DNA from 2 places in the Cupriavidus sp. 01T418 genome. Region 1 is predicted to be linked to the other one. Evidence: riboswitches for the same ligand, from Rfam matches in the RefSeq annotation. Region 1 holds a riboswitch; the other holds the start of a gene.

Region 1 (7,112 bases):
GGTTGTTAAAGGAGGCGTTCCAGGGCAAGGGCATCGAGATCGATGACGATGCCATCCTCAAAATCACCGGTAGTGCGGACAAACCCCTGCAGTTGATCCGTCGCTTCCGCAACGAGGCCAATCCAGTCATCGCTGTTACGGTAGATTTGCTGACCACCGGTATCGACGTGCCGGCGATCAGCAATCTAGTGTTTCTGCGCCGGGTAAACAGTCGCATCCTGTATGAACAGATGCTCGGCCGCGCAACACGCCGGTGCGATGAGATCGGCAAAGATGTCTTCCGCATTTTCGATGCCGTGGACTTGTACACCAATCTCGAAGCAGTCAACAGCATGAAGCCGGTTGTTCAGAACTCGAACATCGGATTTGTCCAACTGGCCAGGGAAATCATCGAGCACCCGGAGCAGGCCATTGCCCAGCAGGCACGCGAGCAGTTGCTCGCCAAGTGGCAGCGGAAGAAGCGCCACCTGACTGAAACCCAAGCCAATGCACTGAAGCAGGCTGGCTGCGACCCGCAGGACTTCGCCGAATTCCTCAAGACGGCGGACACGAAGCAACTAGCCGAATGGTGGTCCCGCCATGTCGGGCTGGGCGAGTTACTTGATCGCAAGCGGGACATGCCAGCCGATCCGCTGGTCGTGTCTTCACACGAGGACAAGCTGATTGACATAACCCCCGCCTACGGGCGACCGGATGACTATCTAGAGCGGTTCACCAGGTTCGTCAAGGAAAATGGCAATACCCTGCCCGCGCTGATGGCCGTAGTGCAGCGGCCGCGCGAGCTGACCCGCCGCGACCTAATGGATCTAGTGGTCGCATTGGAAGGCGCCGGCTTTGACGAGAAGTCCCTGACCCATGCTTGGGCGCAGAAATCAAACCACGAGATCGCCGCGCGCGTGCTCGGGTTCGTCCGTCAGGCTGCCTTAGGCGATCCGCTGATGTCGTTCGACCAGCGCGTGGACGATGCAGTACGGCGCATCAGCCAGCAGCGCAAGCTAACGCCGGTCCAGCAGGACTGGCTCAAGCGGCTGGCCAAGCAAGTCAAGGCGAACATCGTGTTGGACGAAGCCATGATCAATGAAGGGCCGTTCGGGCAGCAGGGCGGATTCCGGCGTCTCAATCAAATTTTCGACCAGCAGCTCAATGATGTGCTGGCCGACATGAACGAAGCCATTTGGCAGCTTGCTGCCAATCAATAAGAAGGACCAATGAGCAACATCACCAACGACATTGTCGCCAAGCTGTGGAACCTGTGTCACGTCCTGCGCGACGACGGCGTGACCTATCATCAGTACGTCACCGAGCTGACCTATCTACTGTTCCTGAAGATGGCCAAGGAAACCGGCACCGAGGACAAGCTCCCGGCCGGCTATCGATGGGACGACCTGGAGTGCCAGGCCGCGCCCGAGCGGCTGGAATTCTACAAGGTCATGCTGATCCACCTTGGTACGCACGGTTCCCTGATCACGCAGGAGATCTTTGCCAACGCCAGTTCCTTCATCAAGAAGCCGGCGACTCTGACCGGGCTGGTCAGCGCCATCGACGAGATCGACTGGTATTCGGCCAAGGTTGAGGGCCTTGGCGACCTCTACGAAGGCTTGCTGGAGAAAAACGCCAACGAAAAGAAGTCCGGCGCCGGCCAGTACTTCACGCCGCGCGTGCTAATTGACAGCATGGTCGCGTTGATGCAGCCGCAACTGAGCGAGCAGATCCAGGATCCGGCGGCCGGTACCGGCGGCTTCCTGATCGCCTCGAACCATTACATCCGCGAGCGCAACGACATTGAGGCACTGGATCAGAAGGTGTACAAGGCCTATCGCCGTCAGTTCCACGGGATGGAACTCGTGCAGGACACTCACCGTCTCGGCCTGATGAACCTGATGCTGCATGACCTGGAGTCGGACGAGAACAGTGGCATCCGGTTCGGTGACACGCTGTCGAGCGAGGGCCAGCAACTGCCCAAGGCCAACCTGATCCTGACTAACCCGCCGTTCGGCACCAAGAAGGGCGGCGGCCTGCCGACTCGTGATGATTTCACCTACCCGACCAGTAACAAGCAACTGGCCTTCCTGCAGCATGTCTATCGAGCGCTCAAACCTGGCGGCCGGGCGGCGGTGGTGCTGCCGGACAATGTGCTGTTCGAGGCGAACATCGGCGCGGAGATTCGCCGTGACCTGATGGACAAGTGCAATCTGCATACCATCCTGCGTCTGCCCACGGGCATTTTCTACGCCCAAAGCGTGAAGACCAACGTGCTGTTCTTTACCCGCGGCAAGACCGAGAAGGGCAACACCACCGGCGTGTGGGTGTACGACTTGCGCGCGAACATGCCCCAATTCGGTAAGCGCACGCCGCTAACCCGTGCTCACTTTGCCGAATTCGAGAAGGCTTATGGCAGCCAGCCGGACGGGCGTGCCCAGCGCAGGGACACGGGCGCTGAGGGGCGGTTCCGTTATTTCAGCCGCGAGGACATCACCAAGCGTGGCGACAGTCTGGACATTGCCTGGCTGAAGGACGAGGACGAAAACGGCGGCGAACTGAGGAAGCCGAAGGTGCTGGCACAGGAGGCGATGGCCGAGTTGGAAGGCGCGCTGGAGGAGTTGCGCGGCTTGATGGAGGAACTGGGTGTGGAGGCGGTAGAGGAATGAGTGAATTTCCGCAAGGGTGGTTGGAAACGACGCTGGGCGAAGTCATTGACTACGGGGTGACCATCAAGGCTGAGCCGGATGAAATCGCGGACGACGCGTGGATTCTGGAGCTTGAGGACATCGAGAAGGACACGTCGAGGATTGTCGGTCGTTTTACCTTCGGGGATCGCCAGTCCAAGAGCACGAAGAACAGCTTCGTGAAGGGAGATGTGCTCTACGGGAAATTGCGACCATACTTGAACAAGGTTGTGATCGCCGACTCTGATGGTTTCTGCACCACTGAAATCGTGCCAATCAAGCGGACCAGTGCCACGGACAATCGCTACGTTTTCTACTGGCTCAAGAATCCGCGCTTTCTCGATTACGCGGCAGAAGTCAGTCATGGATTGAACATGCCACGTCTCGGCACGGACGCAGGGAAGAAGGCGCCATTCGTGCTTGCGCCCCTACACGAACAAAAGCGCATCGCCGACAAACTCGACGCCGTGCTGGCCCGCGTGGATGCAGCTCGCGCTCGACTGGAGCGCGTGCCGGCGCTGCTCAAGCGCTTCCGGCACTCCGTGCTGGCGGCTGCCATCAGCGGGGAGCTGACGGAGGAATGGCGGTTGGAGTGCGGGTTGTTGAAGGAGTGGAGTTCCGTTGACGTGCAGGCTGTTGCCCAAGTCGGCACTGGATCTACGCCATTGCGTTCGAATCCTGCCTTCTATGCGCCGCAGGGCACGCCGTGGATTACCAGTGCCGCCACTTCCAAGCGTTTCGTAACTGCAGCAGATGAGTTTGTGACCGATGAGGCAATCAGAGCGCATAGGCTGAAAATCTATCCAGCCGGCACATTGTTGATTGCTTTGTATGGCGAAGGCAAAACACGGGGCCAAGTAACGGAATTAGCAATTCCGGCCACAATCAATCAGGCCTGTGCTGCGGTGCAAGTTGATCAAGCAAAAGCGGATAGGCGCTATGTGCGCCTGACGCTTGAGGCCAACTATTACGAGATGCGTGATTTGGCAGAGGGAGGGAATCAGCCAAACCTTAACCTTTCGAAGGTGAAAGAATTCCCAATGTCACTGCCATCGCTCCAAGAGCAACGCGAAATCATCCGCCGGGTCGAGTCTCTGTTCGGCCTCGCTGACAAGGTACAGGTCCAATACGAGCGCGCCCGCGAACGCCTTGACAAGCTCATCCCCGCGCTGCTGACGAAGGCCTTTCGAGGTGAACTGGTGCCGCAGGATCCGAGCGACGAGTCGGCCGAGAAGCTGCTGGAGCGGGTGAGGGCGGAGTCGGCGGCGTTTGCTGCGCCGGGTAGGAGGCGGGTTAAGCGATCCTGCGGCTCACTGGATTCATGAGGCTAGCTAGAGCCAACGCTCGCGGGTGCAGACGTACGGGATGTCACGTGCCAGTGTCCGATTAGCTTGTCAGGCATAAGGTCCAGGCTTTCATTGCGAACAACGTGAAGAGTCGCGAACGGTGGCCCCAATTTGTCATGGACCGCAAGCTACTAGGACTCTTTGCAAACCGCAGCAATGCCGGCATAGCCCTGCACTCAAGTGCAACGGAATCCGCCCACCACTGGCCCGCTTTGGAGAACTGCGCGAGGTGATGTAGGCCGCGGGCAAAGTTGTGGATCTGGGTTTCATCTCCGTGTTAGTTTGCACGGAATTCTGCCCCCGACAATGTCGGCGCTTGACGTACTGCGATAGCGTGTGCTCTAATAGACGAACATTATGAATTGGGTCGACGCCCATGCCAACCTGCCTCCCCGGGCAAGGTGGATCGCGAAAGCGGATGTGGCTCCTGTAGGAGCAACCAAGCGGGTAACGCGTCGACCCTCCTTCAACGGAGGGTTTTTTGTTTTCTGACTCGGAAATTCCTAAAGACATCATCCAGGCTTATCTGGAAACCCACTACCACGTGCACGGCGGCACCCCGCCCACCCAGAAGGTGGGCGAGGCCAACCCCGTGCTGGCTGCACTGCACGATACGGACGGCGTGGCCTGCAGCGCCTTCATCACGGCGTGCAATCCCTTTAGCGAGCAGCGGGAGCCGGCCTGCAATCTTGAGCGGCAGCGGGCATTGGCGCACACCCTGCAGCAACGCGGATTCCGCTTCATCGGCGGCATCGGCCAGCATCCTGTCAATGGATGGCCGGGCGAGGAGAGCTTCCTTACGCTTGGCCTTGCCTTGGACGACGCGAAGGCACTGGGTACGCAATTCGGCCAGAACGCCATCGTCCGGTCCGGCGCGGATGCCATGCCGCAATTGATTCTCTTGCGATAGTTTTAGACAGACTCGGATTGAGAAACGGCTGGTCTGCCGCCCCGCATGGGGGAATGGACCGGGGGATTTGTTCCAGCTTGCCGCCCCCGACAATTCGTCAAACGCGGCTAAACAGGAGATCGAGATGCCTGCCATCCCTACTTGCCTCCCAGCCGTCCGCCGGGACGCGACTGCTTCATACCTACCCCAGGCCCAGTACCTCGCTGGTGAGAGGCATCCGGCGTTGCCGCAGCCCATTCCCGCGGTGTTGACGCATGCCCGCTGACGACTGCATGCCGAAGGCGGGGGATATGTCTCACGCCACCATCACCGTCGACGACGACGCTTTACGCAGGCACAGCTTCGATCTGGTGCATTTCCCTATGTACCTGGCGCAGCGTGTGCCGCAGCGTGTGCGCGTCGAAATCATCGGAGACCACGAACAGGCCGATCTGATGGGGCTCTACACCAATGCCAGCCAAGAGCGAAGCCGGAAGTACGCGAAGCTGATCGCCGACGAGCACGGATGCGTGACGAAGAGCGACGCGTTCTTCCATGCTGTCCACGCGGCTTTTTCGGCCAGTGCGGGAGAGCTGACCTACCTCGGCTTCTCGCGCGCGGGGCCACCGGTCTACGCCCCGCTGTTTGCGTTGGCGATCTTCTATAGGAAGTACGGCCGCGGGCTATACAAAGCCGGCCAGGTCCTTCCTACACCCTGGCCCGAGCTGACCTTCGGCTATACGTTTTCCATTCGATGACAACGGGTGGAGCCCTAGTGCTGCCGACAGCAAGCGGGCGCGGCACAACAGGAGAGATTCATGACAATTCGCAACGGGCTTTTTTCCTCGGAGTCGGTTTCCGCCGGCCATCCGGACAAGTTGGCCGACCGCATTTCCGATCGCATCCTGGATGCCTTCCTGGCGCGCGATCCTCATGCGCGGGTTGCTTGCGAGACGCTGTTAGCGGACCAGTGCGTGGTCGTAGCCGGCGAGTTCAAGACGCGACGCCGCGATGATTTCGAGGCGGTGCGAGAGTCGGCCGAGGCGCTGGTGCGCGAGGTGCTGCGCGAAACGGGCTACCGCGATGCCGAAACGGGCATCGACCCGCAGCACTGCGAAGTCCAGATCCGCTTCAATGGCCAGTCGCAGGACATCAACCAAGGTGTCGATCGCGCCGACGGCATCCTGGGCGCGGGGGACCAGGGGCTAATGTTCGGCTATGCCACCGACGAGACGCCGGAGCTGATGCCGGCGCCGATCGTCTACGCGCACCGGCTCGTGCGGCGCCAGGCCGAACTGCGGGAGCAGGGCATCGTGCCCTGGCTTCAGCCGGATGCGAAGTCGCAGGTGAGCATCCGCTACGTCGACGGCCGCCCCACGCAGATTGAGGCCGTGGTGCTATCGACGCAGCATGATGCGGGCATCGAGTTGGAAGCGCTGCGCGCCGCGGTGCTGGAGCATGTGATCGAGCCGGTGATCCCGGCGCACTTCCGCGCCAAAGGACTGCGCCGCCTGATCAACCCGACCGGGCGCTTCGTCACAGGTGGCCCGAAGGGCGATGCTGGACTGACTGGCCGCAAGATCATCGTCGACACCTATGGCGGCGCGGCGCCCCATGGCGGCGGCGCCTTCTCCGGTAAGGACCCCTCCAAGGTGGACCGCTCGGCGGCCTATATGGCTCGTTACCTAGCGAGGCAGGTCGTGGCGCGCGGCTGGGCGCGGCGTGCCCTGGTGCAGCTCGCCTACGCGATCGGCGAGGCGGAGCCGGTCAGCTTCCTGGTCGAGACGTACGGGACCGAGGTCGAATCACGGCGCGACATCGCTGCCGAGCTTGCGCGCGAGTTCGACCTGCGGCCGCAGGGGATCATTGAAACCCTGGACCTGCTGCGTCCTATCTACTATCCGACCGCGGCCTACGGCCATTTCGGCCGGGAGGATGTCAGTCTGCCTTGGGAACAGTGATGGGATGACCCGCGCGAGAGCGCTGCCAGGCCTGCGGGCCATGAGTGCAAAAGATAGGGTGGCAATCGCCGACGAGGCGGATGTCGCAAGGAAGACAGTCAAGGAGGATACCGAATGAGCCATGATGGATTTTTGGGGTTGGCACAGTGGCACCCCGCCCATGCCAAGCTGGGTGGCCTTGTGGGCGTGCTGGTGGGCGATGCGCTTGGCGTACCGTATGAGTTTCACCCAGCGCAGCAGTTGCCGGCGC
Region 2 (7,112 bases), on a different contig from region 1:
CGATCGAACTTGGAACGATCTTCATGCCCACTCAGCGGCCTCACCGGGTGAGCAGTTCTCGCTTCTCAGGGGCTGGCAACAGCGAAGCAGCCAGCGCTTCTTCGGCAATGGACAAGCCATGTTGCCGCATCGCGCCGCGACTGCCCTGGCAGTTAGCGCATTCCCGGCGATGTTCAAATCGTCGCTGTCTATGCGAAAGCCACCCGCACAGCTTTCATCTGACCTCCTTCTTGCACGCGTCGATGTGAAGCTGCTTCAGTTTCGCCGTCGACATCTTTGGCATGTCGTACGCAATGTTCGTTGCCTCGGTGGTCGTCGAGAGAAAGAGCCGGTCGCCCCCGCCAAGCTCGCTCGCTCGCTTCAATACATCTTCCCTGGGCACCCCCGTATCGCGTAGTTGCGCGGCGATGAACAGAAGGTCGGCGACGCACTGGCAGACTGACATTCTTTCTGCATTGCTTGTCTCACTTTGCCGCTGCTGCATTTGCGCACAGGCTTCGGCAGCGGCTAGCAGGGCGAAGGCTGCAATCACTCCGGCTCGTACAGCTTGGTGTTGCATGCTGGTTTCCCCGTTTTTTCTTATCGGGCGGCCTGGTCCTGCCAGCCAAATTCCCCTTTGTGACCATTATTTTCATGTGCAGGAAGCGATCTGTCTGGAACCGAACATTCGGTGCCGCGTTCTACGCGAAGGCGTCCTGCCTACCGCTCAAGATACGCCGAAGCCCCGCATATCCACCCCAGATGCAGTTCCGTCTTCGGCAGCCTTTTCGCGCGGTAAAAGCTGTTTGGCCTGGCATCCACGCCGAACAGCGCAGCGAACGCGCGATAGTCCTCAAACCAGGCATTGGTCGGGCTGAACGAGTGAACCAGCATCACTGCGTGATCCGCGTGAAAGCGCTCCGCTCTCCGGATCGCCGACGCAGTCCGGTGTAGCAGCTGATACCGGATCGACAAGGGGATCTCCGGCAGGCCAAGCGTTTCGGTGAGGAAATCAAGATGGGTATGCTTTCCCGGCGATCCCGATTCGAGCCACTCCGCCAGGGTGCGGTCGAAGGGTTCTCCAACTTTGCCTTCCACAGCGAAGGAGATCAGTTGGCCGTCGCATTTGCCCAGTACGCAGATGACGTTCCGTGATCTGGTGGTGCCGCGCGGGAACGCGACATGATGCTCGGGAATACCCGGCAGCAAGGCGGTGCCTCGCAGCGCCGGATAAGCCTCGATGGCGTTGGCGATCTCCACCGGGAAGCCATCGGCTTCCTGCCAGCAATGGGCCAGCGTGCGGGAGGAGTAGCCGGCTTTCCAATGCCTGACCAGATTTGCAAGAAAGGGTGCCCAGCTATCGGCCAGGGCGGTTGGAATGTAGATCCTGCTCATCTTTTTCTCTGCTGGAGAATGGCCTGCAGCGTCGACGCAGGCACGGTGCACGAGAGCAAGCTAGCATTGGCGGGTGGCGCTATATGTTCGGTCGCGAATATAGCCTTCGCCGTAGCCTTCTCCGCCCGTCCTTGACACGCAATCGGTCCACATGTTCCAATCTCCCGACATTCTGATTTGGGTCGACGCCCATGCCAACCTGCCTACCCGGGCAAGGTGGATCGCGAGAGCGGATGTGGTTCCTTGAAGCTTGAGGAACAACCAAGCGGGCACAGCGTCGACCCTCCTTGCAAGGAGGGTTTTTTGTTTTCTGCTTCAGTCATCGATCCCGAAACCATCCACGCTTACCTGGAGACGCACTATCACGTCCACGGCGGTGCGCCAGCCACATTGAGGGTCGGCGAGGCCAGCGCGTCGCTGGCTGCGTTGCACGACGCATCCGGCGTCAAGTGCAGCGCCTTCATCACCGCCTGGAATCCGTTCAGCCGGCAAGCTGCCGACGAAGCGGACAACGCGCGCCGCCAGGCGGCCTTGGCGGGCGAGCTGGCGCAACGCGGACTGACGTTCATCGATGGCATTGGCCAGCATCCCTCGAACGCATGGCCTGGCGAGCCCAGTCTCCTGGTGCTTGGGCTTGCGCTCGAAGACGCCAGGGCGCTCGGCGCCAGATATGAACAGAACGCGATCATCTGGTCGGGCGCCGATGCCGTGCCCCAGTTGATCCTCTTGCGTTAGGCCAAGGTGGAATGATGCAAGACATGCCTGTAACCCAACCCGCTTCCAACCCGACCTCACGCAGCCGCTTCCGAGGCTGCCTGCTCGGCGGCGCAGCCGGCGACGCGCTCGGCGCCCCCGTGGAGTTCATGACGCGCGCCGGGATCCTGGAACGCTTCGGCGCCGGCGGCATCACGGACTACGCCCCGGCTTACGGTGGCATCGGCACCATCACCGATGACACGCAGATGACGTTGTTCACCGGCGAAGGCCTGCTGCGTGCCTGGGTGCGGGGCACCGGCAAGGACATCACCAGCTATTCGAGCGTCGTCGCGCGCGCCTACTTGCGCTGGCTGCACACGCAAGGGATCCGGCCCGCATGGCATGCGGACGTCATCGCGGACAAGCCGGGATGGCTCTACCGGCAGGCAGCGCTGCACAGCCGCCGCGCACCGGGCAACACCTGCTTGTCCGCGCTGGAATCCATGATGACGCCGGGCGAGCCTGCGCGTAACGACAGCAAGGGCTGCGGCGGCGTCATGCGCGTGGCGCCGGCTGGCCTCTTCGCGTGGCGGCACCCGAATCCGCGAACGCCCCGGTACGCCTTTGCTCTCGGGACCGAGCTTGCCGCCCTCACCCACGGACATCCAAGCGGATCGCTGACGGGCGGCGTGCTGGCCGCGTTGATCCACGAACTGGCGGACGGCGCGACGCTGCCTGCCGCCCTGGCGACGGCCAAGGCATGCCTGTGCGCGCAGTCGGACCACGAGGAAACGCTGCTGGCCATCATGCATGCGGAGCAGCTTGCGGGCTCCGGCGTGGCGCACGAGGATGCCGTCGCCCGCCTCGGTGAAGGCTGGGTCGCCGAGGAAGCGCTGGCGATCTCCATTTACTGTGCCCTTGTCGCGCGCGATTTTCGTCATGGGGTTGTGCTGGCGGTGAACCATAACGGCGACTCGGATTCGACTGGCGCGATCACCGGCAACCTGCTGGGCGCGCTGCTCGGCGAGGAAGCGATTCCGGCGCAATGGCTGGAGCCACTGGAACTGCGTGAGGTCATCGCCGAGCTTGCTGATGACCTGGGCGCGTTCCCGGGGTGGGAAATCGGCATCGATGCCGAGGACGCGGATCTGGTTCAACGGATCTGGAGCAAGTATCCTGGGCTTTGAATAGGCGTCAGCGTCAGCATCAAGTATCTGTATCCTGGCGTCTTCCGTGACGGACTCCGAGATGGCGAGGATGGGCACGCTGGACCATCTGCGGATTTCGTCGAGTACGAGCCTGCCGTTCACATCTGGCAGGCGGATATCAAGCACAATCAAGTCAGGTCGCCTTGAGCCCGCCAGCTTGATGCCCTCCGTGCCGCTTCCGGTCACGAGCACCCGATATCCCTATCCGCCCGGAAAGCGCCGCAAGTTGAATTGCATGGAGCGCTCACTGTCGATCACGCGTACACAATTCATTGTTTGTGCAACACCCACTTTCTTTCGGTGGCTGTGTTAAACCGGAATCCAAATAAAAAATGGATAAAAATTGGCGTGATCATGTATTGATAATATAAAAAATCGCCGGCGAATCTTTATGCCAAACCAATATTTTCGCCAATCGGGTGCTGCGGAGACGCTGTTAACAAATATTTTATATCGCATCGCAGCATTTTTAACTAACTTTTAATTCGGCAAATGGCTAAATCGCTGCCAACGTAAAGCAGACCCAGGGGAGTCTTTCCAAGCATTACGTTAAGGAGAATTCACAAAACGGGCCCCCCATTTCAGCGAATCTCGAACATGTCGACGTTCAAAGTAGAAAAACAAACAAGGCTCACAGGGCTCATGTCGGCCTTGCTTGGCGTACTGAGCCTCGTAGTCGGTCAGGGCGCCTTTGCCGAAGATGCGGCAACTGCCGCCAAACCGGAATCCAGCAGCTTCGTTGGCAAATTCATCGGTGCGTATACGGACGGCTCGCAGGCGATGCCTGACACGCCGTGGCCTTTTACAGGCGATGGCGGCAGCGGCGGCGATGCGCCCGAGTTGCGCAAGCTTCCCGCGCCGCAGAACTCGCCGCCGTTCCCCTACGGTGAATATCAGATGGGCGGCACGCCTACCATCGGCGACCGCAATAACGCACTGGTCTATCCACTGATGAAGGCACTGGGCGAGTCCTCCGATTTCTGGAAGGATTCGCGCACGCAGATCAGCGGCTGGGTGGAAATCGGCGGCAATATGAGCACATCGCAGCGGCAGCCGGGCAACCGCTACACCAATGCGCCGGCTGCCTACGACCAGATCCCCAACTCGGTGCAGCTGCACCAGGCGGACCTGCGCGTGACGCGCCTGCCCGACACGTATCAGACCGACCACGTCGACTTCGGCTTCCGCTTCGACCTGTTGTACGGCATGGACTACCGCTTTACCACCATGAAGGGGTTCTGGAGCAACCAGTTGCTCAGCAAGAACAAGCAATACGGTTTCGATATGCCGATGGCGTATGTCGATACCTACATTCCCGGCATTGCGCAGGGCATGAACATCCGCGTGGGCCGCTTTATCTCGCTGCCCGACATCGAAGCCCAGCTGGCGCCGGACAATTACATGTTCAGCCACTCGCTGCTCTACTCGTATGACCCCTATACGCAGGTCGGCGTGGTCGATTCCATCAAGCTGAACAAAAACTGGACGGTGCAGTTCGGCCTGACCGGTGGTAACGATACCTTGCCCGGTACCTCGGGCTCGAAGCTTTCGCCGCTGCTCTGCGCGCAGTGGATCAACGATGCAAATTCGGACTCGATCTATGGCTGCGCGAACTCGATCAATGGCGCCAACTATGCCTACAACAACGTCAACCAGTGGGTGGCAACCTGGAGTCACCGCTTTAGCCAGACGCTGAACAACGCGGTCGAGGCGTGGTACATGAAAGAGAACAACGTCCCCGTCTGTACCGGCCAGGTTGGCAGCGACGGTCCGGCGACCCCCAACGGCTGCCTGAACAGCACCTACTTTACCGACCCGAGCAGGCGCTTCAACACCAGCGAAATTGCAGTCGTGGACTATCTGAACTGGCAGTTCAGCTCGAAGGATAGTATTTCGGCCCGCCTCGAATACATGGACGACCGCCAAGGGCAGCGCACGGGTACGCCGGCCAGATACTGGGGTGAAGCGCTGAGCTGGACACACTTCTTCAATCAGTCGCTCCTGTTCCGACCCGAGATCAACCGCTACACGGCGAGCAGCCCTGCCTTCAACGGCGGCACGAAACGGGTGCAGACCATGGTGGCGGCCGATTTGATCATGAGGTTCTGAACAATAAAGGAAGCGTGTGACTTACCCCGGCACCCTGCGTAGCGGAACACTTATGGCTGGCGCCATCATCATGGCCTGCGCTCTCGGCATCGGGGCCATCAGGGGCGTTGGCATCGGAATGACGGGGAAAAGGGTGGCCGGCTCCGTGCCGGTCGCCCCGGCTATATCGGTAGCGCCGTCGGTCGCCCGCGCGGTCGACGCCGAGATGCCAGGAAACCCACGCATCCGGCGCCCGCCCCGTCGTCTTGCATGGTCGGACATTGTTCCGGCATACAGGCCGCCGCAGCGCTGCAGCGTGCTGGCAACGGCCGGATCGCCCTTGCCCGCATGCGGCTATGGCGACTGGCCCGCATGAAAATCGACATCTGACACTTGACACTTTGCACTCGTCAAAAGGAGTCTTGCAATGAAGAGGTTTACGTTAGCCCTGCTCACGCTGGTTCCCGTTCTGGTACTGCCCGTCCAGGCCCACGCGTTTCACGATCTGGCACAGCAGAAGGTGATCGACAAGGCCATGGCGGACAAGAGGCAGGCGAAAGCGGGGCCGGCCAGCGGCGCGGTACCGGCCCCCCTGCTGGCGAAGGGGCATGCAGGCCATCCCTGAATCACGGTGGAAGCATTGGCGTGCTGATCGTGGCGGCACGCAGGGCAAGGCATGGCGGCGGCGGGGTGGCTACTGGATACGTGGACGAACGGATATGGTTCAATATGCGTCGCAAGACCACTTCGTTCCTCCACGCCATGACCTTGATCGACATTAAAAACCTCCAGCAAGCCGCTGCCGCATTCGGCGAGGCGCGCGGCTGGGGTCAGTACCACAGCCCCAAGAACCTGGCCATGGCGCTCAGCGTGGAAGTGGCCGAACTGGTCGAGATCTTCCAGTGGAAGACCGAGGACGAAGCGCGCGAGATCATGTCCACCGATGAGCGCGAGCATGTGGAGCAGGAACTGGCGGACATCACGATCTACCTGGCGCAGTTGCTCAGCGAACTCAATGTGGACCTGGATGCGGCGGTGAAAGCCAAGATGAAAATGAATGCGCTGAAGTATCCGCTGAAGACCGGCGGCGCGGGTTGAGATAGTGCGACGCTCAGGCCATACGTTGCGGCCAACAGGGATGTGCACCGCTGATGTGGCCGATGGTTTGCTCCCCTCGCCTCCGGGGGCCGCGCTGCTGCAGGCTGCAAGCGCGCCGGGCACGCAGGATTGCTTCGGATGCTGCATTGCAATATGGCGAACACGTGCGCGATAGCGCATTCCGCCCGTTCAAGGAGCGCAACCGCACGCTCATTACCCACATTATTTCCTACACTGCAAGACGTTCGCATCCATCGCCAGCGGGACCGCCAGCCATGACACGACTCGTCTTTGCCGCCGCCATCCAGCGCCATGTCCCCAGCCCGGAACGCGAAGTGTCCGCGGCTACCGTGTGTGCCGCCCTGGAACGCGCTTTCAGTGAGCAGCCGGAACTGCGCGGCTATATCCTCGACGACCAGGGCCAGTTGCGGCGGCACGTGGCCGTCTTTGTCGACGGCTCCGCCATTCGGGACCGCCGGCGCTTGAGTGACCGCGTAGGCGAGTGCAGCCAGATCTACGTGGTGCAGGCGCTGTCTGGCGGTTGACGATGCGCGGTGCCGTCGAAGGCACGCCACTGAAGTCTGGAGTCCAGCATGAGCGATCGGCTTCTCGTTGGCACGCGCAAGGGCTTGCTGATGTTGCAGCGCG

Evidence for each region. Region 1 has a riboswitch for S-adenosylmethionine ahead of AC1DQ3_RS04105 (DUF3293 domain-containing protein). Riboswitches for the same ligand answer to the same signal wherever they lie in the genome.
Region 2: another riboswitch for S-adenosylmethionine. It lies ahead of AC1DQ3_RS15565 (DUF3293 domain-containing protein); the one in region 1 lies ahead of AC1DQ3_RS04105 (DUF3293 domain-containing protein).

The regions. Positions count from the first base shown of each region.
Region 1 is NZ_JBFTQG010000002.1:425,517-432,628, forward strand. Features, by position in the region: gene hsdR (type I restriction-modification system endonuclease) at 1-1,199, shown strand, start outside; gene AC1DQ3_RS04095 (class I SAM-dependent DNA methyltransferase) at 1,209-2,648, shown strand; gene AC1DQ3_RS04100 (restriction endonuclease subunit S) at 2,645-3,991, shown strand; SAM-I-IV-variant riboswitch at 4,360-4,465, shown strand; gene AC1DQ3_RS04105 (DUF3293 domain-containing protein) at 4,494-4,922, shown strand; gene AC1DQ3_RS04110 (hypothetical protein) at 5,177-5,659, shown strand; gene metK (methionine adenosyltransferase) at 5,720-6,862, shown strand; gene AC1DQ3_RS04120 (ADP-ribosylglycohydrolase family protein) at 6,977-7,112, shown strand, end outside.
Region 2 is NZ_JBFTQG010000013.1:32,144-39,255, reverse strand. Features, by position in the region: gene AC1DQ3_RS15575 (hypothetical protein) at 215-559, opposite strand; gene AC1DQ3_RS15570 (DUF6946 family protein) at 700-1,425, opposite strand; SAM-I-IV-variant riboswitch at 1,537-1,649, shown strand; gene AC1DQ3_RS15565 (DUF3293 domain-containing protein) at 1,678-2,109, shown strand; gene AC1DQ3_RS15560 (ADP-ribosylglycohydrolase family protein) at 2,133-3,257, shown strand; partial or broken gene AC1DQ3_RS15555 (response regulator) at 3,270-3,470, opposite strand; gene AC1DQ3_RS15550 (outer membrane beta-barrel protein) at 3,921-5,387, shown strand; gene AC1DQ3_RS15545 (hypothetical protein) at 5,794-5,991, shown strand; gene AC1DQ3_RS15540 (nucleotide pyrophosphohydrolase) at 6,129-6,464, shown strand; gene AC1DQ3_RS15535 (ubiquitin family protein) at 6,740-7,009, shown strand; gene AC1DQ3_RS15530 (WD40/YVTN/BNR-like repeat-containing protein) at 7,058-7,112, shown strand, end outside.